DNA from 3 places in the Peribacillus sp. NPDC097197 genome. Region 3 is predicted to be linked to each of the others. Evidence: riboswitches for the same ligand, from Rfam matches in the RefSeq annotation. Region 3 holds a riboswitch; each other region holds the start of a gene.
What was found. Region 3 has a riboswitch for preQ1 ahead of ACQKL6_RS15650 (QueT transporter family protein). Riboswitches for the same ligand answer to the same signal wherever they lie in the genome.

Region 1 (10,522 bases), on a different contig from region 3:
TTTCCCTTCATAATCATGAAGATGATGGGCTGCATCAAACGTGAATTCCTTGCTCACGAGCACCCGTCTTTGATGATAGTTCAATTGATTACGATGAATGTCCTGTTGTATTTTTTGAAGCTTATCGACAATCTTGAACCCATACATTATAGTTTCACCTGCCGTCTAATCACATAGTCATCCAGACCCCTTTTTCGAAGCTTGCATGCCGGACACTCCCCACAGCCATCGGCTATGATTCCGTTATAACAAGTCAGCGTCTTTTCACGAACGAAATCAAAGGCACCCAGTTGATCTGCCATTTCCCATGTTTCTTCTTTATTCAGCCACATAAGCGGCGTATCTATAACAAAAGACTGATCCATTGAGAGATTCAAAGTGACATTCAACGATTTAATGAACACATCCCGGCAGTCTGGATATCCGCTAAAGTCCGTCTCACAAACACCGGTTACAATATGCTTCGCCCCAATTTGGCTTGCAAGCACTCCTGCGAATGACAAGAACAGTAAATTCCTTCCCGGTACGAATGTAGACGGTAACTCCCCTTCTTCCCCATCCGCCACAGCAATGTCACTTCTCGTCAACGCATTCGGCGCCAACTGGTTCAACAACGACATATCCAGAACATGATGCGGGATGTCCAGTTCCTTTGCAATATTCCGCGCACAATCAATTTCCAAGCTATGACGCTGATTATAATCAAACGTCACTGCCTCCACTTCCGAAAAATGCTTCATGGCCCAGAATAAACACGTCGTACTGTCTTGTCCCCCACTAAACACCACTACTGCCTTTTCTTTCTTCAACATTATGAAAAACTCCTTTTTTACGGAAAAAAGCAGCACCCTAAGAATAGAGTGCTGCTTTTCCTTAGTTTTTTTGAGAGGGTAGCTAGAACCTCTTCCGCCTAAAGCGGCTTATAATCTTTTCTCTATAATCATAACGCAATATATGGAATCATATCAATATATTCCATAAAAACAAAGAGATTCCCTGTCTTTTCAGCTCAATTTCTCCTTTCCTCTTTAAATATCGGTCCCCATTTCCGATAAACAGAAGGTAAACTAATCTACCGAAAAAGGGGCCGTACACTTGAAAAAGATTAAAACAAAGGTATTGTTAGCATTTATGCTAGTCATATCTTTATGCATCATATTAGGAGCCTATAGTATTTACAGCAGCAATAAGTCTCTTAAACATTCTAGAGATATCATCGACCATGAATTGCCTCTTCTTATTAAAGATGAACAATTACTCTATAACCTTTCGCAAAGAATGGCATTTGTTAGAGGGTATATCCTATTTGGAGATGAACAATATAAAGAGGATTTCCTAGCTTATACCGAAGAAAGCAAACACCTACAAGAAGAGCTATTAGCCTTATCCGACTCTGAGAGAACGAAAGAAATCATTGAAACAAGCATTGATTGGAGAACCATGATTGAAGAACGCGTCTTTACCCAGTATGAGCAAGGAGATGAAAAACAGGCGAAAGAAATATTGCTGAATGAAGTAGCGCCCATAAGCACGGAAATAATGGATGGCTTCAAAGAGCTCGCTTCCGAGCGTGAAAAACTGATCGTCGCTTCCGGAGAGACCGTCATCAGCAGTGGAAAATCCGTTAAAACGACGAGTATCATTTTATCCATTATTACAGTCATAGCAGGGATTGGCCTTGCCCTTGTGACAGCCAACCTCATTACCAAACCGATCCTTAGGATCCGAGACAGGATGAAGCTAGTGGAAAAAGGTGAACTGAACCATGCACCACTTAAGCAGACATCAAACGATGAACTCGGGGAATTGACGTTTTCTACAAACGAGATGCAGAGAAACCTTCGCAATATCATCGAAAACATGCTGAATGTATCCGAATCCGTTACAAGCAAAAGCGAAGAGCTGACCCAATCGGCAAATGAAGTGCAACAAGGAAGCAGTCAAATTGCAACCACTATGTACGAGCTGTCAGAAGGCTCTGAGTCACAAGCCAACCAAGCAACAGAAATCGTCCGTATGGTGGAAGAATTCTCAGGAAAGATCCAAAAGGCACACAGTGAAGGAGAAGAAATTTCCCAAACCTCCACCGAGATCCTGTCCTTAACAAAAGAAGGAACAACCATGATGCACAAATCCGTACAACAAATGCAAACGATTGATAGGATTGTGAAACAGGCAGTAGATGAGGTAAAAGGCCTTGATTCGCAATCCCAGGAAATTTCAAAGCTCGTTCAGGTCATACAGGACATTTCCAATCAAACTAACTTACTCGCCTTAAACGCAGCCATCGAGGCGGCACGCGCCGGCGAACATGGAAAAGGATTTGCCGTCGTCGCCGAAGAAGTTCGGAAACTCGCGGAACAAGTTACAGATTCTGTGGGTGACATTACTGGAATTGTTGCAGCCATTCAAACAGGTTCAAAAACCGTCGTTCACTCCTTGGAAGATGGATATACACAAGTAGATGAAGGCACCCAACAAATTACCATTACCGGCCAAACCTTTGAAACCATCAATCATTCAGTGGGAGCCATGAGCACAAAATTACAACACATAACCAATGACTTACACTATATCTCTACCAATAGCATAAAAATCAACCAGGCTGTCGAAGACATTGCAGCCGTTTCCGAAGAGTCAGCAGCAGGCATTGAACAAGTGTCCGCCTCAGCACAGCAATCCAGCTCTTCAATGGATGAAATCACCAATCACGCCAGTGAACTTGCATCATCGGCTGAACAGTTAACAGATCAGGTTAAAAGATTTCAATTATGATGAAAGCCGCTTCCCACACCTACCTTGTGGGAAGCTTTTCCTTGCATTTAGCTATTCCTATGAAGTTAATAACAAATATATCCTCTTCATTAAAATTGTTTCAATATAGTGAATACAGGGAATAAACTAATAACAACACAAAACAAACTATAATAAAAAATTCACCATGAATCTTATACAGAGAGAAATAATTCAACTTACACTATTATTTTCTGAATATTCAATGTATAATTAATATTACTCCAGTAATATTTACATCAGTAAATAGTAGAATAACTACTTCCTCTCTAGAAGTGTCAGCACACTTTTAAAAAGCATTTGAACCAACTCTTAATTACTCTCATTTGAAACCCGATCAACAGGAGACTCTCTAAACAGACGAGATGGTCTTACATCAATATCGTATTCCAAATCCAGAGAACTAAGTCTATATAATCACCTTTACTATTTTTTATTTCCTATTTTATAATAAGTGGTTAATTTCCACCTAAAGTATGTTACTATTAACCTAATACTTTTTAACCAAACAAGGAGGAATTCATATGAAACGATTTTTCAAATTCATAGCAAAGTTAAACGAAGGGAAAGCCCAAGACGAATTCTTTCGCAACGAATACGAAAATTACTTGAAGATGAATTCTGCCGATAAAGGAAACAGAAGATTAGCCCCTATGCTTTATGTTATAGATGGCGGTAAAAAGGACTCACATCCTGAGCTTTTAAATAGAATAAAATCTAGCTAAAGATAGCATCATCTTAAAATTGATTCGAGACTATCAATTTACAAAAAATACTCTCATCTATAAATAACATTTCATTTGATCCCTTATTATAAACGAATGTAAAAATACTCCAAAAACTCAGAATTTATTCTGGGTTTTTTTTAGTTCTACTATTAACACTATATTAATAGAAGAAACTAGTCTTTTTTTAAAAACCCTCGTTTCCAAAAACTTTTAAGAGAAGGATTTTGACAATTTATTGATGTCACCTCATAGCCCCTCGGGTATTCATATTAAAAAAACCCAAAAAATATGGGGGGTGATTTTACTCATCTTTATCCAATCCCAAAAAAGTAGCACTAAATGAGTCATTAGAATCAAAATACAGGAATAAAGAAAAAACAAACTAGTAGATTAGAAAATAAACGCACAAATAGGTATAAACAATTATAAAACAGGAAGGATCATCTACATTAAACTCCTACAGTAGATACTAGGAATTGGGTTTTTATCCTTATAAAAAGAATTCATTATCCTATAAACATTATTTTTTATTCTCCATCTCATAATAGAATCATCATGAAATGGGGAATCCATAGAGTATTTGTCCTTACATGAATATTATAGCCATTAGTTACTATTACACTCATTTATAGTTTAATTTGGAAATTATCAAAATAAGCTATCTTGCTATAGAAAAACGACCCTTGCTTAATAAGTTTAAAATCATGTAGTGTGTATTCAGTAAATCAAATATATAAAAAAAGAGAGGTTAAAAAATGGCACCGATATTTATTTGTGCATTATTTTTGCTTGGCTATGGCATAGTCGAACAAAAACGCCATCAAAAGCGTCTCGACTCCATTCCCGTACGTGTCAACGTAAATGGGATCCGAGGGAAATCCACTGTAACACGTCTGATTACAGGTGTGATCAAGGAAGCGGAGTACAAGACAATAGGAAAAACAACCGGAACTTCCGCAAGAATGATTTATTGGTTTACGGACAAAGAAAAACCGATCATACGTCGTCCAGAAGGACCGAATATCGGGGAACAACGTCGCGTAGTTAAAGAAGTAGCTGACTTAGGAACTGAAGCATTAGTTTGTGAGTGCATGGCCGTGCAGCCTGACTATCAACTAATCTTCCAAAATAAAATGATCCAGGCCAACATTGGGGTTATCGTAAACGTTCTTGAAGATCACATGGATGTCATGGGACCAACATTGGATCAAGTTGCAGAAGCATTCACTGCAACCATACCCTACAATGGGCATTTAATAACCATCGAGGGCGAACATTTAGAATATTACAAAGAAATTGCCAAACAACGTAATACGAAGGTAATCGTAGCCGATAACTCAAGGATCTCAGAAGAATTTCTACGTGAATTCGACTATATGGTATTCCCTGATAACGCCTCCCTTGCCTTGGCTGTTGCAGAAGCATTGGGCATCGATGAGAAAACGGCATTCCGTGGCATGTTAAATGCACATCCAGACCCAGGGGCCATGCGTATCACTAAATTTGGAGATGCTAGGCAACCGACTTTCTTCGTTAATGGATTTGCCGCCAATGATGCGTCATCTACATTGAATATTTGGGACAGGGTAAGTACCTTCGGATACAGCACGGAAGCTCCTATCGTAATCATGAACTGCCGTCCTGACCGTGTGGACCGTACAGAGCAATTTGCAAGAGATGTATTGCCTTACATAAAGTCCGAAATCGTCATTGCCATCGGTGAAACTACTTCACCAATAACGAAAGCATTTGAGCAAGGAAAATTGGATACAGTAGAGTATTGGGATTTAGAAGAATGGTCAACGGAAGAAATCGTTGCCAAACTGCGCCCAGTCATGAAAAACCGAATCGTTTATGGGGTCGGTAACATTCACGGAGCAGCAGAACCCTTAATTGACGCAATCATGAAAACTAAAACGAAGCAAAAAGCGAGTTAAGTAGGAGGAACCTTAATGTTTGGATCGGATTTATACGTAGCCCTAGTACTAGGGGTAACACTGAGCCTTATTTTTTCAGAAAAAACGGGTGTTGTGCCCGCCGGACTTATCGTGCCAGGTTATTTGGCATTAGTTTTTGATCAATGGCAAGTCATGCTGGTTATTATTATAGTAAGTATCTTAACGTATTTCATTGTCGCTCACGGACTTTCAAGATGGGTAATCTTATATGGAAGAAGAAAGTTTGCCGCAATGATGATAACGGGGATTTGTCTAAAACTCGTTTTGGATTTCGTCTACCCCGTCATGCCTTTTGAAATCTATGAATTCCGTGGTATTGGTATAATCGTCCCTGGCTTGATCGCTAATGCCATTCAAAGACAAGGAATGCCATTAACACTCGGCAGCACGCTTTTATTATCCGGAGTAACTTTCGGTCTAATGAACGTGTATTACCTATTCTGAGGTGGATAAAATGAAACGTACTTTAAACGCAAAAGAAAAAACACTTATCTTTACAAAGCGGACGAAGAAAAAGAATCTCAAATACACTGCAATCGTTCTACCGATATTGATCATCGTCTTAGTCGTAACATCTTGGTTGGGACGCACGAAAGACGTGGAGGTTGTTGCATCCAAACCAAACGATACCCTTACAATGTCAATGGTCGGAGATATCATGATGGGCCGTTATGTTGAGGAAGTGACAGACAGCCATGGTTTTGATTACCTCTTCCGTTACATGAAGCCCTATTTCAATGCTTCGGATTATGTAAGTGGAAACTATGAACATCCTGCTCTAGCAAAAGATGTATCGAAATATGAAGAAGCTGATACAGCCATTCGTCTAAATTCGTATGCAGATGGCGTGGAAGCTGTTAAAAATGCTGGATTTTCTGTCATGACTCTTGCGAATAACCATATGATGGACTTTGAAGAACAGGGATTGCTCGACACAATCGATGAATTCGAGAATGCCAAAATGGATTATGTTGGTGTAGGTCGGAATATTACAGAAGCGAAAGAAAACATCAATTACCAGGATGTTAAAGGCGTACGTATCGCTACTCTGGGCTTTACCGATGTATATGGTAAAAATGCGGTAGCCAAAAATAATCAAGCCGGATTATTGAATTCCAATCCTGACTTATTATTTGAAATGATCGGTGACGCCAAGGATGCGAAAAAAGGAAATGCAGACTTAGTTGTCGTCAATATGCACTGGGGCCAAGAATATGCAACTTCTGCGACAGGTCGTCAAACAGAATTAGCGAAAGCGGTGATCGATGCTGGTGCAGATATCATCATCGGCCATCACCCCCACGTCGTCCAATCATTCGATGTATATAAAGATGGACTTATCTTCTACAGCTTAGGTAACTTTGTATTTGACCAAGGCTGGACACGTACAAAAGATTCTGCGATGGTACAATACCATTTAACTGATGACGGACAAGCAACCGTTGATGTGGTTCCCTTGCAAATCAAGGAAGCTACACCAAGACCCGCTACATCTTCTAGTGATATATCGCGAGTTTTCCGTTGGTTGACGAAAGAAACAAGTGATAACGTGCAATGGTCTAAAAAAGATAATAAGATAGAGATTAAATTGGATCATAAACGTGTAATAGACCATAAAGAACAGCGTGAACAAGAGGAAAAAGCAGCCCAAGAAAAGAAAGCTGCTAAAGAAAAGAAAGTAACCCAAGAAGAGACAACTACTGAAGAATAGAAACATGAAGCACCATCATACAACTAGATAATACGTGAATAAGAGTCTACTAGCAGGTATGCTAGAAGACATACATCTTAGAAGATCACACCGAAAAGAGGCGATCAATCAGTGTTTTATCCTTTCACACGGAAAGTACTCCTTTCCCTTTGTTTGCTCATTTTTATAGCAGGATGTTCAAAAACTGACCCTCTTTCTGACACGCATGATACCAATGAATCTTTAAATGATAAATCATATGGAGTTAGCTCTTCCAACCCTATCGCCGTAGAAGTGGGGATGAATATTTTAGATAAAGGTGGAACAGCGGCCGATGCGTCGATTGCCGTTTCTTATGCATTGGGTGTAACTGAACCCTTTGGATCTGGAATTGGCGGCGGCGGCGGAATGCTGATTGTATCCGAATCTGAGAAACCTAATTTTATTGATTATCGTGAAACGGCTCCTGAACGTTCAAATTTGAGACATAATACCGGTGTCCCGGGTTTTGTAGCCGGGATGCAAGCTGTCCATGATAAATACGGAACCATTCCGATGGAAGACCTTCTTCAGCCGGCCATCGACCTGGCTGAAGAAGGATTTGAAGTCGATAAAATGTTGGCCTCCCGCCTAAAGGCAGCCAAAGCAAGAATTTATTCAGAGAAAACTCTCTTGTTTTATCCTGATGACGATTCGATTGAACCAGGAAAGATTTTAGAACAAGAAGATCTTGCTGACACATTGAAACTGATTCAGCAAAAAGGGCCCGATGGGTTTTATAAAGGGAACATCGCACGGAATATCAAAAAAAGAACAGATGTAGACTTAATGGACTTAAAGCATTATGAAGTAAAAGAACGGGAGCCCGTCCAAGGCAAGTTCGCCGGATATGATGTTTGGACCGCTCCCCCTCCCTTTTCAGGGATAACCGTCCTTGAAATGTTAAATCTCGCTGAAGAAGTCGACTTAAGCAATGCTTCAAATAAGGCAGATTATATGGAGTTACTGGGAGCCATTACCAACGCCTCCTATAAAGATCGAATTAACTATACCGGGGACGGAATCAGCGCAGACAAAGCTGAACAATTAGTATCTCCCCTTCATTTGGACAACCTGAAAAAAGAGATAAATAAAGGTGATTGGTCAAATGTAGAGTTCCAGTCTGAAGAACATGAAAGCACGACGCATTTCGTCGTCATGGATAAGTATGGCACAGTCGTTTCTACGACCAATACACTCAGTAACTTTTTTGGTTCCGGTGCCTATACGAACGGCTTTTTCTTGAATGACCAATTGAAAAACTTCCGTTCTGGCCTGAATAAAATCGATGAGCATAAACGCTCAAGGACCTTTACCGCTCCTACCATTCTTAAAAAACAAGGGGAAAAGACAATCGGAATCGGTTCGCCCGGTGGTGATAGGATACCGCAAGTGCTCATGCAGGTCCTGTATTCATATACAGAAGGTGAGGATACGTTCCAGAATATCATAGACCGCAATCGATTCGTATTTGATGGTAATACCATCTATACAGAATACCGGCCTTCGCCTGAAACAACCTCTGCATTAGAAAGAGCCGGTTACAATGTCGTACAAAAAGTCGCCCCTGTGTTCTATGGTGGCGTACAGGTACTCGTTAGAAATGAAAAGAACGGTCGGTTATCAGGTGCAGCCGATCCTCGGAGAAATGGCAGTTGGCAAGCACAGCAATAAAGAAAACGCCTATACATCTTGAAAACATCTAAATTTTTATAGATCTATAAGGGGACGAGAAAATGAAGATATTAAAAAAAGTAGTAAGCTGGGTTATCCCTGTTGTTCTGATAGCAGTCCTGCTTGTAACAATGAATACGTTCAAACGGTCTGAAACACTGACTCCCGATGAACAAAAGAAAATAGAACAGTATACAAATATCCAAGAGTAAAAAAACAGGTTGAACCTCATGAGGGTTCAACCTGTTTTTCAATGGTTATACAATACAAGGAGATTGCAGGACGAGGAGGCATATAGGATGGAGAATGGATACTCAAGTTTTGCGGAACTGCAGCAGAATGAAAAAGAAAACACCGATTATAGCATTACGGCTTTTCATCGTAATCCAGAAATAGCGATTTTTGCGATCCATGGCGGCAATATAGAACCGGGAACTAGTGAAGTAGCCTTTGCCCTTGGAGAAAGACTCCATTCAAGTACGTATCTATTTGAAGGACATAAACGAAGGGATAACAGCAAACTGCACATCACCTCCACCTCCTTCGATGAGCCAACCGCCATACTGATGGCAAATAACGCAAAAACAATCCTCTCCATACATGGTTATCGCGATTCCAATGAAGCGTTAATCTATATGGGTGGCAGGAACGAGACCTATAAACATGTGATACAAGTAGCCTTAAAGGAAGCTGGATTTCAAACAGCTGAAGCACCGAAGCATCTGTTGGGGATGAATGAAAACAATATTACCAACCGTTGCAAAACCGGCGCTGGCGTACAATTGGAAATATCCAGGACTTTACGAAAACATTTTTTCCTAGACAGTGACCTTAAGAGGACAAACAGGCATAACCAGACCGAAGTGTTGAATCAATTTATTACCGCTGTGGAGAAAGCCACCATTCACTACATGCTTAATCTGAATAAAAAGCAATTCTAGTGCGGCGATTGGAATGGCTTGATCACTTATCAGGAGCTTGTCCTGCATCTTCCACACTTATGATTAAAACAATCTTTCAACCCTCAGAGGAGCCTTCTTGGGGGTCTAAAAGATTGTTTCAAGTCCCCTCCCTCCACTACTTCTTTTTCGATAAATACCCACATCCTTTGAGTCATAATATTATTCTGTGACTTCTACACAAAAAAAAATTTATCGCATAAGCCTCATTTTCATAATAAAGGTCATTCAACTCTGAAAAACTTCATTGAAAAAGAGGATATAAAAAAGAAGATAGATAGGGCCAGTTTCAAGCCCCCTCTATCCTGTCTCTTGCATTTAATTCATGATAAGTTGTACTTGGCCATAGCTTTCGAACTTCTGGGCAAAATACCCGGAAGAAAGGTCAGATATATGGACACCGGCTTTCTCGGTTGTATGGATAAAACGCCCATTCCCAAGATAGATCCCTACATGGGTTACACCTTGTCTTGTACCTGTATCCCTAAAGAAGACTAAATCGCCCGCTTTTGGTTCTGATATAGCCGGCAACCACTCATAGTAGTCAGCAGCAGAGCTACGTTTTATGGAAATCCCCTGCTCCTTCATGGCCCAGTAAATGAATCCACTGCAATCCATTCCCGTTAGCGGATCAGCCCCACTGAAAACATACGTGAACCCTCGTAAAGTATAAGCATATCT
Region 2 (10,522 bases), on a different contig from region 3:
AATATCGTCGTCTGGATTTATGAAAAGATGGCTGATGCCCTGCAAAACAAGGACTATAAAGGGGCTAGGGTTGAATTTGTCCGTCTTTATGAAACGCCGACGAGTTATGCTGAAGCAAGACGGGAGTGGATGGACTGTGAGTAAGCTGCCCGTCATGGAAATCTTCGGGCCGACCATTCAAGGGGAAGGCATGGTCATCGGGCAAAAGACGATGTTCGTCCGGACAGCTGGGTGCGACTATTCATGTGCTTGGTGTGATTCCGCCTTCACTTGGGATGGGACAGGAAAGGAAGATATCGTCCACATGACAGCTGAAGAAATATGGGAGGAGCTAAAACTCAAGGGAGGCAAGGGTTTCTCCTTCGTGACGATATCCGGGGGCAATCCCGGCCTCTTGAAGAATATGGCTGAGTTAATCACCCTTTTAAAAGAGAAGAACATCAGAATTGGCGTGGAGACACAAGGTAGCCGGTGGCAGGATTGGTTTCTCGATATTGATGAACTGACGATATCACCAAAACCGCCAAGTTCAAGGATGAAGACCGATTTTGAAGTGCTTGATGATATCCTATCTAAGCTTTCCAATAGAAGGGATGAAAATCAAATCTCTTTGAAGATTGTCGTATTTGATGAAGCTGATTATCAATATGCGAAGAATGTACATGCCCGCTATCCAGGCATTCCTTATTACCTGCAGGTAGGCAATGATGACAGCGTGACGACGGACGATCGGCAGCTGGTCAGTGAACTGTTGGGAAAATATGAACAGTTAATTAATCGGGTGATTGCCGATGACGAACTGAATGATGTGAAGGTGCTCCCCCAGCTGCACACGTATATCTGGGGAAATAAACGGGGCGTGTAAGGAAAAGGATGGGGAGGTCATACTTTCTATTAAATGCCGTTTCTCTTCTATTATATGTTCTTTACTTTTAGATACGCGAGGGGGTACTTTTATCCTTGATTTACTCCCGTATCCAAGATAAGATGAAAAAGGAAAAAAGATAATCCGCTTGAGGCGGAAGAGGTTCTAGCTACCCTCTCAAAAAAACTAAGGAGAACAGCACTCTTTCTTAGGGTGCTGTTTTTTCCTATAAAAGGAGATTGTAAGAAATGTTAAGAGTTCTATTGTATTTATTGTCCATTGTGACCGCGAATGTGGTCACAGCCGCTTTTATGCCATTGCAATTTGGTATGTTCATCATCCCGATGGGGACATTGTTGATCGGAGGGACCTTCATCTTCCGTGATTTAGTTCAAAATAAATTTGGCAGGGCAAGGACTTATCTGTGCATTATCCTGGCATTACTTTTATCAGCCAGTGTATCATTCTTGTTAGGCGATACATTATTAATCGTATTTGCTTCCGCCCTTTCATTCGTGGTGGCGGAAACGGCAGATACGGAAATATATACTCGATTGAAGCTACCATTAAGTTGGAGGGTATTTTACTCAGGGGTAGTTGGAGGATTTTTCGATTCCGCAATATTTGTGGTGATAGGGCTTAGTCCACTGGGGGCGAACATCTTGCCGTGGTCCTCTGTACCTGCCGCGATTGTTGGTCAGATTATTGTCAAAACGGTCATTCAGTCAATGGGGGCCATTCTATTGGGGAAAATCCATGTAAGGCTTGAAAAGCGGATCAATAATGGAGGGAATGCGCTTGGTGGATGATACTAAAGAAGAAGATAAGTGCTATTGCTTGGAGGCTTTTCGCGAGAAATATGGACCGCAAGTCCAGGGAGAATGCTTGAAGCTTTCTTGTGCCAACTACAGAAAGCATAAGCTTGATAAGCTAGAATCGAGAGAATGCGAGTAAACAAAACCCGTTGTTAAACGGGTTTTTCTTATAGGAAATTAGATTCCTATCCTGCGTAGTCAAACAAGGTTATCGATAATAAGAAGGGAAAAGGTACGGTATGATTACGTACCTTTTTATTAACATGATGTACCTCGAAATATAAGGTACATCATTGCTAAACTAAAAAAGGAAAATTCAGATTGCTAAATAAAACCAGTCATAGTAAAATGTCCTTCGGACCGCATCACTTGTCCTAAGTAAGGCATAGGTACTATAATCGGGGTAAAGAGGGTTACTTTAAATAGTTAATGATTTTATCAGAAATTTCAATATATACAACTTGAGGAAAAGGAGCAGATAGTATGAAAGTCATTGCACCTGAGTCATTCACATACAAAGGTGGAGAGAGAGCAGTTCTCTTACTTCACGGATTTACTGGAAGCACAGCAGATATGAAGAAGTTGGGTCGTTATCTCAATGACCGCGGCTATACCTGCCACGCACCTCTATATAAAGGTCATGGATTGCCAGCTGAGGAGCTCATCCATACAGGTCCAAAGGAATGGTGGAAAAACGTAGTGGATGGGTACCGTTTCCTTAAAGAAGAAGGGTACGAGGATATCGCCGTGGTCGGGATTTCCCTCGGTGGGGTCTTCTCTTTAAAAGTGGGAACGGAATTCCCTGTGAAAGGTGTCGTTTCGATGTGTGCCCCGATGAAAGGGAGAGACGTGAGTCGATTACATAATCGTATGATCAGTTATGCCAGGGCCTACAAAAAATTCGAAGGCAAAGACCCAGACCAAATCGATGCAGAAATTAAACGGTTAGAAAAAGAGCCTATGCACTCGTTGAAAGACGTTTTGCATATCATAGAAGATACTAGTGAAAATTTAGATTTGATTACGGCACCGACTCTTGTTCAACAGGGCCGGTTGGACGATTCCGACTATACGGAAAGTGCACCCATGATCTTCAATGATGTCGATACGCAACATAGGCAATTGATATGGTATGAGCAATCAGGGCATATCATCACATTGGGGAAAGAGCGGGAGCAAGTTTATGAAGATGTGCATCGTTTTTTAAATAACTTGATTTGGTAAAGTGGGAAGGCCGCCAGTTAAATTTGGTGGCCTTTTCTTAAATTAAAATCTTCTGTCTGATGAAATTCAGCTGTATAAGAACACTTTCACGTTCCCGTTAGTATCGATAGTTGCCAATAAAATATCGGCTATGTCCGCATTGTACATGGTTACTTTCCTTTTCAGCCATCCTTCATCCTTACCCACTCGGTTTAATTCGTGAAAATCAATCTTTCCCTCCTTAATAATGGTTATAGGAAAAGAAAATGGCTTTGTGGTCAACTTTATATCACCAGGGGTCACTGATTGGTATTGGGGAAGTAAGAAGAACGAAATAGTCCCATCAGGTTCCCAAAATGCCAAAGCAACTTTTTGAATTTCTTCAATTTTTGCCTTTCTTAATTCGGATAAAATAATATCGATAGAAATTCGTGCTTTGACTAAGTTTTTATGGATGACTTGTCCGTTTTCTATAAGAGGCAAAGGAGGGCTTTCAAAAAAATTCCGGAGTCTGCCCCAATGAAGACTCACAAATACACTGATTATATATAAAATAACTAGTACGACAGACGTGATCATCGGTCCCTTTAAGCCTAACTGTTCATCAGATAATGGGTGGGCAAGAATATTTCCAATGATCAATGCCATTAAAAAATCAATCAACCTTAACTGAGAAATGGCCCGGCGCCCCATCAATTTAACCGCAAAGAGTAAAAAAAAGAATGATATGATGGCTCTCAAAATCCACTGAAGGGTAGTAAGTGTTTCTTGGCTGTAGAAAAAATCCATCTAAGCTCACGTCCTTGGTTTTTGTTATCTAAGAATTAGTATGAGCGTTTGAATGATTTAGATGTAAAAATGAAAAAAAAGTGGACTCCTGGAAGTCCACTTTTTTAACGAATTTTTTGGGCAGGCTCGTCACTTGAGTTCTTCTCGATGAATTTCTTGACCTGTTCTATCGTTAGGCCAATTCTTTTGGCTTCCAATATAAGTGCCAGCCATATTTTGTCGAGTTGCTCCTGTTTCAATCTGTTCCCGGATTCCATGATCACCCTCCCAATCTACCTCTTGGATTTTTTATTCACTCAGAACAGCGCTAGTTAGAGAGTAAAATGACTTCTTGGGTTTTGGTGCTGTTCGTATTTTTAATTTCTTCTATGTGACTTTCCGGATGGTTTTTGTCAGGGCGCCCTATTCATAGGCTTTTCGAAAATGGGGTCTTTATTCGTGAGTGTGATTACTCATTTTCTTATGTAGTGATGTGGCTGCTATCCTGATTATTTTCCATGTTATTACTCTTATGTATTATCTTACAGTGATAAAGTAGGAGTCAAGTTAAAATACAGAATTAACAGAATATTAAAGAAAATAAAAAAAGCCGATCAGGCTTTTCCTGATTACGGCATGTAAAGTGGCTTATCTTTTTAAATAGTTTTCTGTGTAATAGGGCTTTTCATCTTCCTCAAAGGCGACGCCCACTCCCAGTGAAGAAAAGTCTTTTTGTAATTTATTTTCCCTGTGACCGATGGAATTCATTAAGCCTTCGTGGGCGAAGATACTGCTGTTCTGACCAGCGGCAAGGTTCTCCCCGGCCATGCGGAAAGTGATTTTGTCACTTTCCATCCGATCGAAGGGAGATTCCCCATCAAGATTAGTATGGTTAAAGTATTGGTTGACGGCCATGTCTTTACTGTGATCTTGGGCTGTCAATTTCACTTGCTTATCCCATGACAGGACGGAAAGATCATGATTGACCCTTGAGGCATTGGTCAAGTCGAATAATTGATATTCAAAGCCCTTTTTAAGCTCCGGGCTGGAGGGGGCAAAATAGGTGCTTTTTTGCTGTTCAAGACCTGCACTGATGATTTGGATCGATGTGACTGTATTATCCTCGTGTTTATCATAAAAAATCGTGACGAAGCTGTTATCCATCTTGAACGTATCATATTCGCCATTGCTTTGAATCTGGTAATATACATTTCCTTTAAGCAGTTTTGTTATCGGTTTCCCTAATTTTTCCGTCACCGTTTCTTTGGGTGTACTTCGTTTGATTCCTTGCTTGGATGAAATCAAATCCTGGTTTGTATAGAGACCGACGACTCTATTCTTGCTGTCGTAGGCCACCATGAAGAAATTTTGATAATTTTCATGATAGGCAAACCACTCTACTCCATATTCGTTCAGGGAATGGCGTTTGGCCTCACCTGCCTGCTTTTCGACGGATTCCTTTGTGTCGCCAAGCTCGATATTACGGACCGAAAAGGAGGATTCAGCAGGGGCCTTCAAGTCAGGTTTATCCACCTTTTTCGTTTCGGTTTGTTCCTCATCTCTTGCTTGATCGACTGTATCCGTCAATTTGCCGATCAACTGGTTGACTCCGGTATTCAGTTTTTCAATGGCATTTGATACTTCAGGTTTGGTTAAGAGGGAGCGAACATCCGTAGCGAAAGATCCGATTCCCGCCTTTAATCCCGACTCCTGAATGTCTTTTCCATACCCATACCAAAATCCGGCGAGAAGAAGAAAGAGAATCAATAGATTAATCACACTCCGCACATCGTTCACCCCAACTCACATATAATTACGTTCCCAATGATTAGCTCATAAACTGTAATAGGGGAGGTAAAGATAACAATACGATGGAGAATAAGAAAAGGACCTGGGTAACCCTTTTTGGCAGCTTTTCTTTTTTTCCTTTGTACCACCCACTGAATTGCAACTTGTTTCTATATAAAACAAACAATAATATAAGTATGGCCACAGAACCGAAGTAGCTATACTGATTATAATCTATTCCGAAACTCTGATACACATTCTCTAACAGAACGGAACACAATGCCCCGACAATACCGAATAATAAAAGAATCCGGATTAACTCAAATAGTACTCTCATGTTTTCCTCCTATTAATCATTTCCTAATGTTCCCCCGCTGTATATAGTTTTCTACATGGGACATAAGGGTTCCTTCCTTTGTCAATCTTCAGTTTCTCGCTCAACACTTTCTTTCAAGCACTGTAAATCATCATACGTCTTATCCTTTAAAGTACATTACTGTATTTTACTACTAAAATATATCATAATGGATGGTGGGGTGGATGATGCCTTAAAAGCAGTAGACATTTCTTATAGTGGATAATAAAAATTGGAGGTTTCTGATTATGGTCAATAGTTTACAAGCAACAACAACATTACATAATGGCGTCGAAATGCCTTGGTTCGGTTTAGGTGTATTTAAAGTGGAGGAAGGTCCAGAGTTGGTGAATGCAGTCAAAGTAGCCATTAAACACGGGTATCGTAGCATTGATACTGCAGCCATTTATGCGAATGAAGAGGGAGTAGGGCAAGGAATCCGCGAAGGTCTAGAGGTAGCGGGCATTACAAGGGAGGACTTGTTTGTCACCTCAAAAGTTTGGAATTCCGAACTAGGCTACGAATCGACAATCGCTGCTTACGAGACTAGCTTAAAGAAGCTAGGTTTGGATTATCTTGATCTTTACTTGATTCATTGGCCAGTCGAAGGGAAATATAAAGAGGCTTGGAGAGCAATGGAGACTCTTTATAAAGAAGGAAAGGTAAAAGCGATCGGGGTAAGTAATTTCCAAATCCACCATCTGAAGGATTTATTGAATGAGGCAGAAGTGAAGCCAATGGTCAATCAAGTTGAATGTCATCCGCGCTTAACTCAAAGGGAATTGCTGGAATTTTGCCGACAAGAAGGCATTCAATTGGAAGCTTGGTCTCCATTAATGCAAGGTGAATTATTAGATAATAAGGACCTTCAAGAGATTGCATCCAAGTATGGAAAATCCGTGGCCCAGGTCATCTTACGTTGGGATTTACAAAATGGAATCGTGACGATTCCAAAGTCGACAAAAGAGCATCGAATCGTGGAGAACTCCTCGGTATTTGATTTTGAACTAACGGAAGAAGATATGGCGCGAATGAATGAAATGAATCAGAATCATCGAGTCGGACCAGATCCTGACAACTTCGATTTTTAAGGAAAGGCAGAGATAGACGAGCTTGCAGTCTATCTCTTTTTTTCATTCAATCGTCCTTACTCGATGATTGACCATTCATGAAAAAAGCAAGGGCTGTACCCATGTCACTGTTGGATAATGATGTGTTAAGCGTTTCGTTAACCGTTTCCAACATTTCGCGAAGGCGTTGCTCACCCTTATCCGTGATGAGGGCACATACGCCACGTCGGTCATCTTCATATCCGAGCCGTTTTATTACCCCGCAACTTTTGTTTTCCATCCTGACGGAAAGCCTGGACATGGCACTTTGGCTTAACCCGACAAGCCGCTGTAATTCCAAAAGCCTCAATTTTTTTTCGGGTGCCTGAGATAAGTACAATAAAACGTAAAACTCATTCAAGGGCATTTGGTGCTTTTCCTGCAAGGCTCTATCAAGGTCATTGGAGAGCTCGGCATGTATATGTGTAAAGGATAACCAAGTATTTATAAGGGATTGTTCATGGGACATATCTTTTTGCCTCCCTCTGTTTACCTATTTTACATGTACCATTCGTTAAATTAAATGTACCAATAGGATGGATCAATGACAATAGCCGATTTGAGCATCGGTCGATTTGAATTAGTTGACACTACTTTTTGTGCATGATATAAATGCATGTGCATGCATTATAATACTTTGAGAAGGAGTTAGATACTATGAAAGATTTATTTTCCCCTTATTCTATAAAAAATCTCGATCTTAAAAATAGAGTCGTCATGCCACCTATGTGTCAGTATTCAGTCATGGCTGAAGATGGCGTACCGACAAGCTGGCACCAACATCATTATGTAAGCAGAGCGATTGGCGGCACAGGTTTGATCATCGTGGAAATGACCGATGTGGAACCGGATGGCCGGATTTCCAATCGCGACCTTGGTCTATGGTCTGACGATCAAGTTGGGGCTTTCACTAAGATTGTCGATGAAGTGCATCAATATGGAGCAAAAATCGGCATCCAAATCGCCCATGCAGGACGCAAAGCCGAAGATGCAGAGACACCTGTTGCCCCATCGGCGATTGCCTTTGATGAAACGTATAAAACGCCAAGAGCCTTGGAAACAGAAGAAGTGAAGGGAATGGTCGAGAAGTTCCGTCTATCTGTCAGAAGAGCGGTACAAGCTGGATTCGACGTCATTGAGTTGCATGGTGCACACGGCTATTTAATTCACCAATTCACCTCTCCACTTACGAATAAGCGGGAAGACGAATACGGGAAAGACCTGACCAAGTTCGGAGTGGAAGTCATTAAAGCGGCGAAAAGTGAAATGCCTGCCGATATGCCTTTGATCATGCGCATCTCTGCTAAAGAGTATGTGGATGGAGGATATGGAATCGAAGAGAGCATCAAGTTTTCGAAAGTCTTTAAAGAAGCGGGAGTGGATATGTTCCATGTCAGCTCCGGTGGAGAAGGACCGATTGGCGCTGATGGAAGACCGGGCACGCATGCCAATTATCAAACGCCATTAGCGAGAGAAATCAAAAAAGCGCTGGACGTCCCAGTAATTGCTGTAGGCCGATTGGAAGACCCGATTCTTGCCAACTCGATCATTGGCAACGAAGAAGCCGACTTGGTGGCAGTGGGAAGAGGGATGCTCCGTCATCCTTACTGGACATTAGAGGCTTCTAAAACGCTGAATAAACAGATTGAACTTCCAAAGCAATATCAACTAGCATTCAAACATTAAAAGTATGGACCGGTGGCCGCAGCATTTGCTTGCGGTCATTTTTTTGTATGGCACCAGCATTGGGTCATTTTTGTAAAAATAAGTGCTTGCAGGTAACGTTACGTAACCTTTTAAACTGAAGATAACGTTTAGAGGGGGAATGGTCTTGCATACATATTTCGAAAGTAGAGCATGGTCGTGGAGGGAACTTGTTTCCATCCTTGTACTTGTTTTAGTCCTGGTACCATTTTTTATCGAGTTTTTATTAGCGAATTTCTTATTGGAATTATTTCAAGACGATTTATATTCCGGAACATTGGTCGGTTTCATCATGTCAATCACCTTTATGATGGCCGTCTATTTACTTGTTTTACAGCCGAAAAGCCTAAGATGGAATGAAGTGGGGTTACGTAAGTTTCAGAGAAGCTATTGGAAGAATATCATCGGCTGGTCATTTGTATTGATTGTGGTCAGCATCCTGATTCTCATCGTGATGGATATAGTGGGGATAGGCTATGAAAATAGCAAAACGGAAAGTGTTCAGGCCCATGTGACACCCATCCATTTCGTTCTCGGTTTCGTGTCGGCGGCAATCATTTCACCTATTTACGAAGAAATCTTATATCGGGGTTTTCTTTATAGGTGGCTAAGGAGTAAATACGGCTTGAAGGCTGGATTATTTCTCAGTTCCTTCATCTTCATGATCGTTCATATCCCAAACTATAATGTCTTGCCGGTCACTTTTATATCCGGCCTCCTCTTTGCTTGGACTTATGAAAAAACCAAATCAGTCGTTCCCGGCATGATCATCCACGGTACATTCAATGCCATTGCCCTGATCCTTACCGCCTTTGGTTGAGAAGTGGTAAAAGAAGTGCTGTGCTCACAAGTGGTTGGAAAAATAAAGAGACTTTCAATGGAAGTCCCTTTTTTTTATTTTGATTACATTTTACCAATTGTTGTGATTTGGCAAGTTTTCATGTGAAATGTAAAGCATTTTACTTTATTGTTAAAAATGGATTCGAAGCCAATGTATGGGTTTTCCTGCCTGTTCATTGGTTTTGTTTGTGTCGTTATTTATGGGTTATGAATGAAAGGGGATAAGCGTAGATGTTTACAGCTAGATTCAATCATACAACCGAGTGTAATGAAATGGTAGGTGGAAAAGCGCTAAATCTAATCAAAATGTCGAAATTGGGCATGCCTGTACCTGATGGTTTCGTCATCACAAGTGTGGCCTTTTCACACTTCCTCGAAAAGAATCAATTAGATATAAAGAGCGAATCCATCCAAACGGAGGTTATGGAGGCGGTCATCCCGGATGATTTAGTAAGGGATGTATTGACCGCTTTCCAGGAATTGAGGAAACGTTATCCTGCCGTGGCCGTTCGTTCTTCTTCTGGTGCGGAAGATTTGGAAGGGGCCTCCTTTGCGGGTCAATATGAAACCTATTTGAATGTAAAAACGGAAGAGGATTTCTTAGGTAAAGTAAAATCATGCTGGGCATCTTGCTTTGAGAACAGGGTACAGCAATATACCGAGAATATTTTTGAAGGGTCAGATAGCATTTCAATGGGGATTGTCGTTCAAGGTCAAATCTATTCAGATATTTCAGGGGTGATTTTCAGTCAAGATCCTGTTACATATAACCCGGAGTGTATCTTGATCAATGCCAGTTATGGATTGGGTGAGGCCGTGGTATCGGGCTTGGTCACACCGGATACCTATTTGGTCAGTCGAGATGGTACGAAAATAGAAAGAGCCAAGGGCAGTAAAGAAATGAAAATCATTTCCGACTCCTCTGGAACAATGGAAGTGGCGACGGACCGGACTGAACGGAATGCCTATTGCTTATCAGATAAGTTGATTCATACATTAATAGAAATGACCTTGAAAGTGGAAAACTATTATAACCATCCTGTAGATTTGGAGTTTGGCATTCATGACCAACAAG
Region 3 (10,522 bases):
AAGAATTATCAGTATAGCCAATAAACCGCCTAGCCATAATGCCATGGACATTACATGGAGAAAATCCATAGATACAGCCAGGTATTGATGAGTTGTATCCATGGTATGTCCGATAAAGGCCTTGCAAACCATCAAGGCAGATATAAGGATAAAGGATGTTAGGAGAGAAACCTTGTTGAAGTAATTTCTCCATATAGCCAAAATTGCCACAAGTAAGGCAATTAGCAACACTATTTCTATCATCCAAATATTTCTGAATTGGGTGGACTGTAATACTTCTTTTAGGTAGATGCCATTGAAAGCATGCCACCAACCTACATCAGCGTCAATCGTAACTTTTAAAGGTAGACTCAATAGAATGGAAATCGCCAGTCCGGTATAAGATAGCCAGATATAGCGTCGGGCCCTATTGCTGATTTGATCAGGAGTAGGGCGTTTCACCAATGATAAATAAAAAAAGAGTGCACCAGTAAGAGCGGCAAAACAAAGATATTGAAGGCTTTGCAGGACTATTTGTGTTGTACTTGGAAAGCCTGCATGTTCTTCGCCGATCAGTTGATCGGATGGGATGTTGGATTCCCCATATTGAAAGGGAATTGTACCTTTGATGGGGTGACCATCACTAGAAACCACTCTCCATTTAATGATATAAACCCCTTCATCGAAAGAGCTTGACCATGTAGCTTCAAGAGTATTCCCTGAAACTTGGATATCTTGAAGTGGGATCTCCTTCCCCTCTTTGCTGTACATGGCAAGTGAGTGAAAGGAAGATTGTATAGTTTCACTGAATTGAATGCTGATCTTTTCAGGTATAGTATCCAAGCTCTCATTTGGGCTAGGATTCGAGCTCAAAATGGATGCATGGCCAAAGGCCGTTACCGGTAAGATAAACAAGGCAAGTAGACTGACGAACAGCCATATGTAATTCTTCATTTTGTTGTGCCAGCAACCTTTCTTAGTACTTCTATGAACTAGTATAAAATGAAAATGTGAAATAACAGTGAAAAAATGAAGAGAATCTCTCTACATTTTCTTGATCTATAAGCTAATTATTCTATTTCCTATTATGCATCATTAAGAAATAATTAAGCTTACCATGGTACTCTGACCTTACCATATTACAGGAAATGTAGGGGGGAGTACGTTGAAAAAGATAAAAAAGGCGAGAAGGTGATTTTGGCCGGTTCAATCGTGTGTATGGGGACGTTTACTTATATCCCGAACACAACAAAATAGGACAAGTAAACAAGTACTTATCCTATTTATATATCGGCAATTCAATTTTAACTTCGGTACCATGGTTTAGTTTGCTACTAAAGTGTACTTTTCCTTGGTGCGCTTCGATAATTCGGCAACTTACGGTCAGTCCAAGCCCAGTCCCTTTTTCTTTAGATGAAAAAAAGGGCTCCCCGAGATGTTTCATGCGATCTTTCTCGATTCCACAGCCATTATCCTTGATTGTAACGGAAATGGAATGGTTAATATGCTCAATTTCTATCGAAATATGGGATGCTGTTGCTTCCAGAGCATTTTTGACCATGTTGATGAATACTTGTTTCAGCTGGTTTGCTTCGCATAAAATAAGCGGTATATCGTTTTTTACCTCGATAGAAATTTGAGCGGAAGAAGAATCGGCTTCTACAAGAAGCAAGGCTCTGACTTCATCGATCAATTCTACGATCTGATTTTGACTGAACATGATTTCCTGAGGCTTTGCTAGGACAAGCAATTCGCTAACGATTAAGTTGATTCGGTCTAATTCGCTAAGCATGATGGTGTAATATTGATCATGGGGTTGGTCGTTTTTTTTCAGGAGTTGAACGAACCCTTTTAAGGACGTTAAAGGGTTGCGCACTTCATGAGCAACACTTGCTGCAAGTTCACCGATGATCGAAAGTTTCTCGGATTTTCGTAAGCGTCTTTCTGTTTCACGAATTTGTGTTACGTCTTTTGCATACGTAATGATACCGGCTAATTCTTTGCCCACTAACATGGGAACAAAAGTACAAGAAAGTAAAATGGAATTCCCGTATTTGGTAACAAGCGCTATATCTTTTCCTTTTTTAATCCCCTTCTGATTTTCCACGACATATTGACAGGATGATTGGATGAGCTCTTTAGCTTCTGCGGAAAAATCCAAATCAATAAAAGGGTCCCCTTGAACTTCACCTTTACGGAATCCAGTGACGGTTTCAAATCTTGGATTGACGTTTGTGATGGTTCCTTTCAAATCAAGCATTAACATGGGGGAAGGGTTGTGATCAAACAAAGACTTATAACGCTGTTCACTAGCAAGCAATTGACTTTCCGCGGCAATTCTTTCTGAAATATCCCTACCTATGACTACTAACCCTTTTCGTGAACCATCTTCATGAAATAATGGGACTTTGATGGTATCGAAGGTCTTAAAATGACCGTTTGGCAGTGGAATATTCTCCTCACAACGCGTAATCTTCTTCATTGCCCATGTTTCTTGATCGGAATCTTCACAGTAAATCAATGAATCTCTGTAGAATTGGGAGTACTCGGCAAGCTCGCTATCTTTTTTTCCTTTATAGTCCACATTCTCCAATTGGAATAACTGAAGTCCAAACGTATTCGATTCTAGCCATCTACCTTCTCCATCCTTAAAATTCACAAAGTCTACCATTGAGTTAATAAGGGTACTTCGAAGTTGTTCTTCTTCTTTTAGTTGTTTGAACTCTTCTCTTTTAGATAAGTAGAGAAATAAAATCAAACCGATTAATAGGACAAAGATGAACCCTTCTGCTCGCTGGAGTTGAAGGAACGCCTCTTTAGTATTCAAGGAATTCATTAAATAGTAATTGAAAACAAGTAATGTGGTCATTCCAGAAAGAATGTAGATTACTAATATGATACGTCTCGGCATATGGGTCTCCCTGAATTCTCCGACATTTCAAAGCTGAAATACATACACATTTTAACAAACTATTGGTTGAAAATATACGATTCCACACAAAAAAACAGGCAGCAAGGTTACCTGTTTTTCTTAAAGAGTGATAGGTTCTTTTTTTTCTTGAAGCGCTTGTAGATAAGGAAAAAGGTTAAGAGCAGGAAACCGAGTACAATCAATGTATATTGATTCATCTCTACGGAAAGAAGTCCATATGGAATTAAAGAGAGAAAGAAGAAGTAGATGAGATTGCCTAATGCTGTTGCCATTAAGAAATCTTTGAAGGTGACGGAACTAACTCCAGCTGCAAGGTTTATTAAACTTGTCGGTATGAAAGGGAAAATTCTACCGGTAAAGACATACATAAACCCATGATCCTTGACGGAATCCTGCCAGTCGGTACCCATCTTTCTTAAAATCAATGACTGGAACCAGTGCCTGGCAGCATAGAAAATGGTTCCTGACGCGACCACGCTTGTTAACCAACTCCATAGATACCCGAATGCAAAGCCAAAGATCGTTACATTAATTGTTAAAAGTAAAATCAGGGGGATGACAGTAAAGGAGTTCTGAATGATCATCAAAACGAACGTCACTACAAAGGTAAGAAGGAGATTTTCTGTCAATATGGCTATCACGGATTCCAAGTCGCTATTCCAAATCATCGTGAATAATTCTGAATTTAGCCCGATGAATGTTACTACAATCAGAAGGACGAGTAACATCAGTATTTTTTTCTGCAAAAAGTCACCACCATTTATCAATTTTTTTGAGTATGGTTGAAAAAAAGAGCCGCTGCATGTAGCAGACAGCTCTTTGGATATAGAATGTTCTTTTACTTTATGCACAGTGAGTTCAAAGCAACTTTCCAAATTGAATTCTTTTATTCATCATATAAATGATGGGTGCCCCGATCAGTAGGACGAGGAATTCCCCGGCTGCTGTTGTTGCCCAACTTATTAAGAATGGCAATCCTAAGACTAGATTCAATTCTATGGCTATTAGGAACATCGTAACCGTGAATATGATGATGGTCATGGCCATTCGACCCTTAATGCCCGTTATGAAACGGGAAGAAAAGATGACAAGCAATAAGGCTATCAGAGATTGCCCGACCCCAAAAATCAAGTCATATGCCCCTAACTGTGAAAAGAAAAGGTTCGATATGAACACACCGACGACTATGCCGGATATATATTTCTTATTAAATACAATAAGATGATTCAACATTTCGGGAATGCGGAATTGAAGCACCCCAAACATAATCGGCTGAAGCACGAATGAGACAGCGATATAGATGGCAGCCAATAGACCATTTATCGCGAGCGTACGAATATTCATATTTTACTCTCCCTAGTTTTTTATCGTGGGATGGTTACGAACCACGTTAGGCTTTTGCCCGAAGTTTAATAGTATCGTATTTTGGCCTCTTTCGTCAATTTCAAGATTTTATGCGAAATATTGAATATTTAGAATAAAGGAAAGAGATTTTGCTTTACTATAGTGAAGAATGGTACGATTCATAAAAAGAGTTAAAGGAAAGGGATGAAAGTAAATGTCAATCGAGAGTGTTAGGGCCCACTTTAAACAATGGAACAGGGAACATGATGTGATGGAATTCAAAACATCTAGTGCCACAGTAAACCAAGCTGCGGAGACAATCGGGGTTATACCCGCGCGCATTGCCAAAACGTTGTCATTTAGGGGAGAAGGAGACCAAGCAATTTTGGTCGTGGCCGCTGGAGATGCGAAAGTCGATAATAAGAAATTCCGGAAAATGTTTGGGTTCAAGGCAAGGATGTTATCTCCAGAAGAAGTTCTTGAACAGACCGGACATGCAATCGGGGGTGTCTGCCCATTTGGATTGGCAAATGAACTGGATGTTTACTTGGATGTTTCGATGAAACGGTTTGAGACAGTTTTCCCGGCTTGCGGGAGCGCGAACTCAGCCATTGAACTTTCACTCGGGGATTTATTTCAATTCTCAAAAGCAAAGGACTGGGTAGATGTTTGCAAGGACTGGGAACAAGAAGTGAATGAAGATATGCAGAAACATATCATTTGAATGAAGGAATAAAGTCCACTTCATGTGGACTTATTTCTGATAGTGGGGAGTTATTAGGTTCTAATGAATTAGGATAGAATGCTAATGATGGAGGGTCATGGATGTCCAATGTAGAGTACAAAAACAACAATAGTAGTTATCACAGTCTTAAAAATCTATATGAGGAAAATATCACGGTCAGAAGCATAGCCCAAGAGTTTGAGTTTTGTGGAAAAGATGAATCGGCCATTGATATCAAAAATGTAATGGAGGAAAAACACTTTGATACATTGGCCGTGAAAGACCAGGGGGAAATCGTTGGTTATATCGATAGACATGAACTTGGCGAAGGGAACATTTCGGATTATATGAAGCTCTTTTCCCCAAGGGAACTTGTATCGGATTCAACGCCCTTGATCCAATTGTTAGGCATTTTTAAGAAGAAAACGAGGGTATTCGTGTTAGAGAATAATTCAATCAAAAAGTTAATCACGCATGCCGACCTCCAAAAACCACCAATCAGGATGCTGATTTTTGGCTATATCACTTTATTGGAAATGAGACTTAGTGATATTATCATGCATCGATTCGGGGGTGAAAGCTGGTATCCGATGATTAGTGAGGATCGTCTACATAAGGCAAGTGAATTATATGAAAGGAGAATGGAGAAAAATGAGGAGATTAATTTAATTGAATGTCTACAAATTAGCGATAAATTCGACATTATTCATAAAGATAAAGAGTTGAGAACATTTTTTCAAATCCCATCCAAAAGTAAGGGGAAGAAAGATGCCAATGCCATCAGGAAGTTACGGGATAAGATTTCGCATGCTAATGAACTTGGGATGGATATGTCTTGGATTGAAATCATAGAAGTGGTCGAAATCTGTGGCCGCTTGCTGGAAATATCTGAGTTCTATCATTATGAATGGTAAACAGATAGAAGGATTGGAGAAAAAGGGAGAGTGCTGGTTGCTCCATTTTCAATATCCCGGAAAACCTTGAGGAAGTCGTTAGGAGAACCTGTTAGTATGCGGTTCTTTTTTTGTTGCGGAAAAAAGCTGCCTGAATGGAAGGCAGCTTTTCTCGGTCTTTAAAATTCAGGCAGTTCATCCAGATTATTTTCTTTAATGCCATCAGGCTCACTCCGCAAAATGTCCCGACCATATTTATGAAAGACATCTACGTTTGCGAGTGCACCAGCCTTGGCTTCTGAAAGAGCGGTGGGATAGTCCAGTTCCCTTCCGGTATTTGTCTTGATGGCGATGATATTATCCTCTTCATTCTTCCGTACGGCGACAATTTCTTCTTTGTCGTTCCCACCTTGTTGGTTTGCTTGTGGCGTTCCTTGTTGTTTGTAGGATTCATAGGCTTCTTCAAATGTGTCCATTGTACACCTCCTCTTTATAGGGTGAACCATTTTTCCAGCAATATACGAACTGGTTTTCGTCATCATTGAGCCGGATTTCTGTCATAATGGGCCGAATTTTCGGCTAGGATTTACGTTTGAACCTAACTTGATTGGACTTTTCTGTTTGGCATGGCACTTGCATTATAAATAAGTGGAAGTGAGAAAAACACGGACCTAAGGGAGGAATAGAATCATGAATGTAAATCAGGGGACAAGTACGGTGGAATCGAAAACATTGAAGGATGTTAAAACAATGAAGGCAGCGGTCGTCAATGAATTTAAACAAGAGCTTGAAATAAAGGATGTACCGATTCCGGATTTAGAGTATGGTGAGATTCTAGTTAAAATTAAGGCATGTGGCGTATGTCACACGGATTTACATGCAGCACATGGCGACTGGCCGGTGAAGCCAAAGCTCCCGCTTATTCCTGGACATGAAGGAGTAGGGATTATCGAGAAGGTAGCAGAGGGCGTCACAACATTGAAAGTCGGTGACCGAGTAGGGATTCCATGGCTTTATTCAGCATGTGGAGACTGTGAATACTGTTTGACGGGCCGTGAAACGCTCTGCTTGGATCAACTCAATGCAGGATATTCGGTGGACGGAGGATATGCGGAATATTGTAAGGCACCGGCAAAATATGTTGTCAAGGTTCCGGAAGGGCTAGATTTTGCCGAGGTCTCCCCAATTTTCTGTGCAGGTGTGACGACGTATAAAGCGCTTAAGGTTTCAGAAGCAAAACCAGGGGACTGGGTCGCAATCTATGGTATTGGCGGACTTGGGCATGTTGCGCTTCAATATGCGAAGGCGATGGGATTCAATGTCATTGCCGTCGATATTCAAGATGATAAGCTTGAGCTGGCAAAAGAACTAGGAGCGGATTATACAGTGAATGGGTTGAAGAATGATCCCGTTCAAGCAATTAAGGATAAAGTTGGTGGCGTACAAGCAGCTATTTCTGTTGCCGTAACGAAAAAAGCATTTGAACAGGCTTACAGTTCAGTCAAAAGAGGCGGAACACTCGTCGTGGTCGGATTGCCGAATGATGAACTTCCTATCCCTATTTTTGATACGGTATTAAATGGGGTAACTGTGCGAGGTTCAATCGTTGGTACAAGAAAAGATTTACAAGAATCTCTTCAATTTGCGGCAGATGGAAAAGTACGGACGAATATTGAAACAAGACCGCTTGATGAAATCAATGATGTGTTTAAAATGATGGAAAAGGGTGAAATTAACGGTCGTATCGTTTTAACAATGGAATAGAAAAAAATGAAAGGGTGTCCTATTAATGGGGGCACCCTTGTTCATATAAGAGTCAGGTATGTTTTTTTTCATTTAGTATATAACGTAATTTCCTCATTGAAATCTGTAGGCGCTTGGCGGCTTCATTCCGGTTTCCATACGTTTTTTGAAGGGTTTGCAGGACGAGCTCTTTTTCGATGGTAGATTCGAACTGTTTGATTTCCAAGAGTATGTTTTCAAGCGTCAGCTCATCTTTTTCATTAAAATCGGCTACAAGTTTCTTCCGCCATTCTTCGAGAGGGTTTTCAGGAGAGTGAAGATCCATTGTAGCTTGTTTCTTGGGTGAAATGACCTGATGGGTAGGGAGAACGATATCGTCCGCAGTGATATCCTGTCCATGATCTGCGAGGGTTAAGGTTCTCATCACGGTATTAGATAGCTCACGTATATTTCCGGGCCAGTCGTATAGCTGTAATTTTTCGATAGCCTCTTGTGAAAAGGATACATCTGCCTGACCATTCCTTTCGACCAGATGCTCGACAAGGAGAGGGATATCCTCTTTTCTATGACGTAATGCTGGTATTTCAAGAGTGACAACATTCAGGCGGTAAAATAGATCCTCCCGAAATTTATTGTTTTCTACTGCTTGCTGAAGATTTTCATTAGTGGCAGCTACCAATCGTGCGTTGGTCCGTAATGTCCCACTGCTTCCGACCCGCATAAATTCCCTAGTTTCCAAGACCCGCAGAAGCTTGACTTGGATGGCTGGACTGGCATCAGCAATTTCATCAAGGAAAAGGGTTCCATTTCCGGCTATTTCAAAAAAGCCTTTTCGTTGTTGGGTTGCACCGGTGAATGCGCCTTTTTCATGGCCGAATAATTCACTTTCAAGCAGGGATTCTGAAATGGCTCCACAATTAATCGCGATAAAGGGCTCGTGGTTACGCGGGCTTGCTGAGTGAATGAAGCGGGAGAGCACCTCTTTACCCGTTCCCGTTTCCCCTTCTATTAAGACATTAACCGATTTTTGAGCGACTTTGAACGCCATTTCTGTCAGTTCTTTCATTATGACACTTTCACCGACGATGAGACCGGAGTCCCTGGCCAGTTTCTGAAAGAAATGCTGATTCACATCCGTGTTTTCATTCAGGAGGTTTTCAATCTGCTTTTCTAATATCTCAATATCGGCAAAGGGTTTTTCCATATAATCACTTGCGCCAAGTTTCATTGCGCGGACGGCGGTCTTGACTGTGCTGTAACCAGTCATGATGAGTGCCTTGCAACGAGGTTGTTTTTGTTTGAGATGTTGTAAAAGGGAAAGGCCGTCACAATCGGGAAGCTTCAAATCAATCATCGCAGCATCATAATGCTCCTGATTAAAATCGATTGCATAAAAGTCCTTTCCACTATGTATGACGTGTACGTTGTATCCTTTCATCGTAAAAAGCCGGGATAAAAAGGTACCCACCTCTTTTTCATCGTCCACTACAAGTAAATGAATCATGTTATTCACTCCTCTCATCTTCTGTCGGTAGGGGGATCTTCAGTGAAAATATACTTCCTTGGCCTGGCGTACTCCATACGTCAATTTTGCCGCCATGATCTTTCGCGATGCCAAGACTAACAGACAACCCCAGTCCAGTCCCCTTGTCGCGGTCTTTTGTCGTATGAAAAGGGTGGAAAATAAGAGGGAGGCGCTCGGCTTCAATTCCTGTCCCATTATCAGCCACCTGGACGATCATATATTCCTCTTCTAAAAAGGTCTGGATGGTGATTGTTCTTGGGGCTGATTCATCAAGATCACTCAAGGCATCCTTGGCATTCAATAACAAGTTGATGATAATCTGTTCAATCTGCTGTTGGCTGCCCTTGATGTACGGCAGGTCTTCCTGTAGGGAAAGGTGAATGAATATTTGTTTCTTCTCGAGTTGGAACTTCAGCAAGTTCAAAACTTGGTGGATGGCTTCGTTCATAGAATAATAGTGGAACTTGTATTCATCCTGCCGTGAAAAGGTAAGCAGGCTTTTTACGATTTGCCTGCATCGGTCGCCGCAATTTTGGATATCGGTTAGCAGGTTGTAATCATGGTGTTCCGGAAGTGTGCTTCTCAATAAAAGCTGAGAGTTACCAATGATGGCGGTTAATGGACTATTCAATTCATGGGCTATTCCCGCTGCCATTTCACCGATGGCCCCTAGCTTGTCGGCATGAAGTAATTGAGCTTCCATTTTTCTTCTTTCGGTAACATTTTTATAATAAGCGATAACCCCGTATACTTGCTGTTCCTTGTTTTGAATGGGGTAGGCGTGCATTTCCATTATGGCTCCTTGCTGAAGAAGGAGTTCCTGAAACCCTGGCTTATCAAGTGAGAAGGTTTCTTGAATGAGAGCTTGAGATGCCTTTTTCAAAGGTTCTAATTCAAAAAAATCCTTGGCTGCATCATTGGATTTGTAGACCCCACCCTCCCGGTCAAAGACGACAATCATATCTTCTACCGCCTTAAAGGTATCCTCCCATTCCTGCTTAGAATGAAGTACTTCCATATAGAGCAGAGCATTTTCGAAAGTTAGCGCTAGCTGATTGGATAGTTGCTTTAGAAAATCTAACTCCTCTTTGAGCCATGCTGTGTTATTCTTCCTGCCGAAGGTTAAAATCCCGATTTCTTCATTTTTTCCGTACATAGGAATCAAGAGGAGCGTTTCTATCTGAAGGGACAGAAGTTGTTCTTTTTCTGGATAAGTAGGGAGCATCTCGACGTTTATCTGGATCGGTTCCTTTATCGAATGTAATTGGTCTTTGGATTCAATGTTAAGCTCGCATGGTTCATTAGGGCATATATGGAGTAGAGTCGGATCTTCTTCATATAAAATAATGAAATGACAGTCATCAAATGAGACCAGTCGTTTT

Region 1: linked by a shared signal. The riboswitch ahead of queC (7-cyano-7-deazaguanine synthase QueC) and the one ahead of ACQKL6_RS15650 (QueT transporter family protein) in region 3 are both predicted to bind preQ1.
Region 2: linked by a shared signal. The riboswitch ahead of ACQKL6_RS05275 (VUT family protein) and the one ahead of ACQKL6_RS15650 (QueT transporter family protein) in region 3 are both predicted to bind preQ1.

The regions. Positions count from the first base shown of each region.
Region 1 is NZ_JBNNST010000003.1:134,591-145,112, forward strand. It holds gene queD (6-carboxytetrahydropterin synthase QueD) at 1-147, opposite strand, end outside; gene queC (7-cyano-7-deazaguanine synthase QueC) at 147-809, opposite strand; PreQ1 riboswitch class I at 868-910, opposite strand; gene ACQKL6_RS05295 (methyl-accepting chemotaxis protein) at 1,096-2,775, shown strand; gene ACQKL6_RS05300 (hypothetical protein) at 3,318-3,518, shown strand; gene pgsB (poly-gamma-glutamate synthase PgsB) at 4,277-5,458, shown strand; gene pgsC (poly-gamma-glutamate biosynthesis protein PgsC) at 5,474-5,923, shown strand; gene ACQKL6_RS05315 (CapA family protein) at 5,934-7,190, shown strand; gene ACQKL6_RS05320 (gamma-glutamyltransferase family protein) at 7,302-8,882, shown strand; gene ACQKL6_RS05325 (CapE family protein) at 8,945-9,094, shown strand; gene ACQKL6_RS05330 (poly-gamma-glutamate hydrolase family protein) at 9,182-9,823, shown strand; gene ACQKL6_RS05335 (C40 family peptidase) at 10,160-10,522, opposite strand, start outside.
Region 2 is NZ_JBNNST010000003.1:123,889-134,410, reverse strand. It holds gene queD (6-carboxytetrahydropterin synthase QueD) at 1-144, shown strand, start outside; gene queE (7-carboxy-7-deazaguanine synthase QueE) at 137-865, shown strand; PreQ1 riboswitch class I at 1,019-1,061, shown strand; gene ACQKL6_RS05275 (VUT family protein) at 1,114-1,674, shown strand; gene ACQKL6_RS05270 (hypothetical protein) at 1,664-1,819, shown strand; gene ACQKL6_RS05265 (alpha/beta hydrolase) at 2,164-2,904, shown strand; gene ACQKL6_RS05260 (DUF421 domain-containing protein) at 2,971-3,672, opposite strand; gene ACQKL6_RS05255 (anti-repressor SinI family protein) at 3,777-3,929, opposite strand; gene ACQKL6_RS05250 (CAP domain-containing protein) at 4,300-5,439, opposite strand; gene ACQKL6_RS05245 (hypothetical protein) at 5,480-5,776, opposite strand; gene ACQKL6_RS05240 (aldo/keto reductase) at 6,043-6,885, shown strand; gene ACQKL6_RS05235 (MarR family winged helix-turn-helix transcriptional regulator) at 6,932-7,372, opposite strand; gene ACQKL6_RS05230 (NADH:flavin oxidoreductase/NADH oxidase) at 7,561-8,589, shown strand; gene ACQKL6_RS05225 (CPBP family intramembrane glutamic endopeptidase) at 8,729-9,427, shown strand; gene ACQKL6_RS05220 (PEP/pyruvate-binding domain-containing protein) at 9,679-10,522, shown strand, end outside.
Region 3 is NZ_JBNNST010000012.1:53,483-64,004, forward strand. It holds gene ACQKL6_RS15635 (copper resistance protein CopC) at 1-933, opposite strand, end outside; gene ACQKL6_RS15640 (ATP-binding protein) at 1,259-2,890, opposite strand; gene ACQKL6_RS15645 (TVP38/TMEM64 family protein) at 2,998-3,657, opposite strand; gene ACQKL6_RS15650 (QueT transporter family protein) at 3,770-4,255, opposite strand; PreQ1 riboswitch class I at 4,262-4,306, opposite strand; gene ACQKL6_RS15655 (YbaK/EbsC family protein) at 4,470-4,979, shown strand; gene ACQKL6_RS15660 (hypothetical protein) at 5,081-5,893, shown strand; gene ACQKL6_RS15665 (DUF3892 domain-containing protein) at 6,052-6,348, opposite strand; gene adhP (alcohol dehydrogenase AdhP) at 6,623-7,636, shown strand; gene ACQKL6_RS15675 (sigma-54-dependent transcriptional regulator) at 7,689-9,119, opposite strand; gene ACQKL6_RS15680 (sensor histidine kinase) at 9,121-10,522, opposite strand, start outside.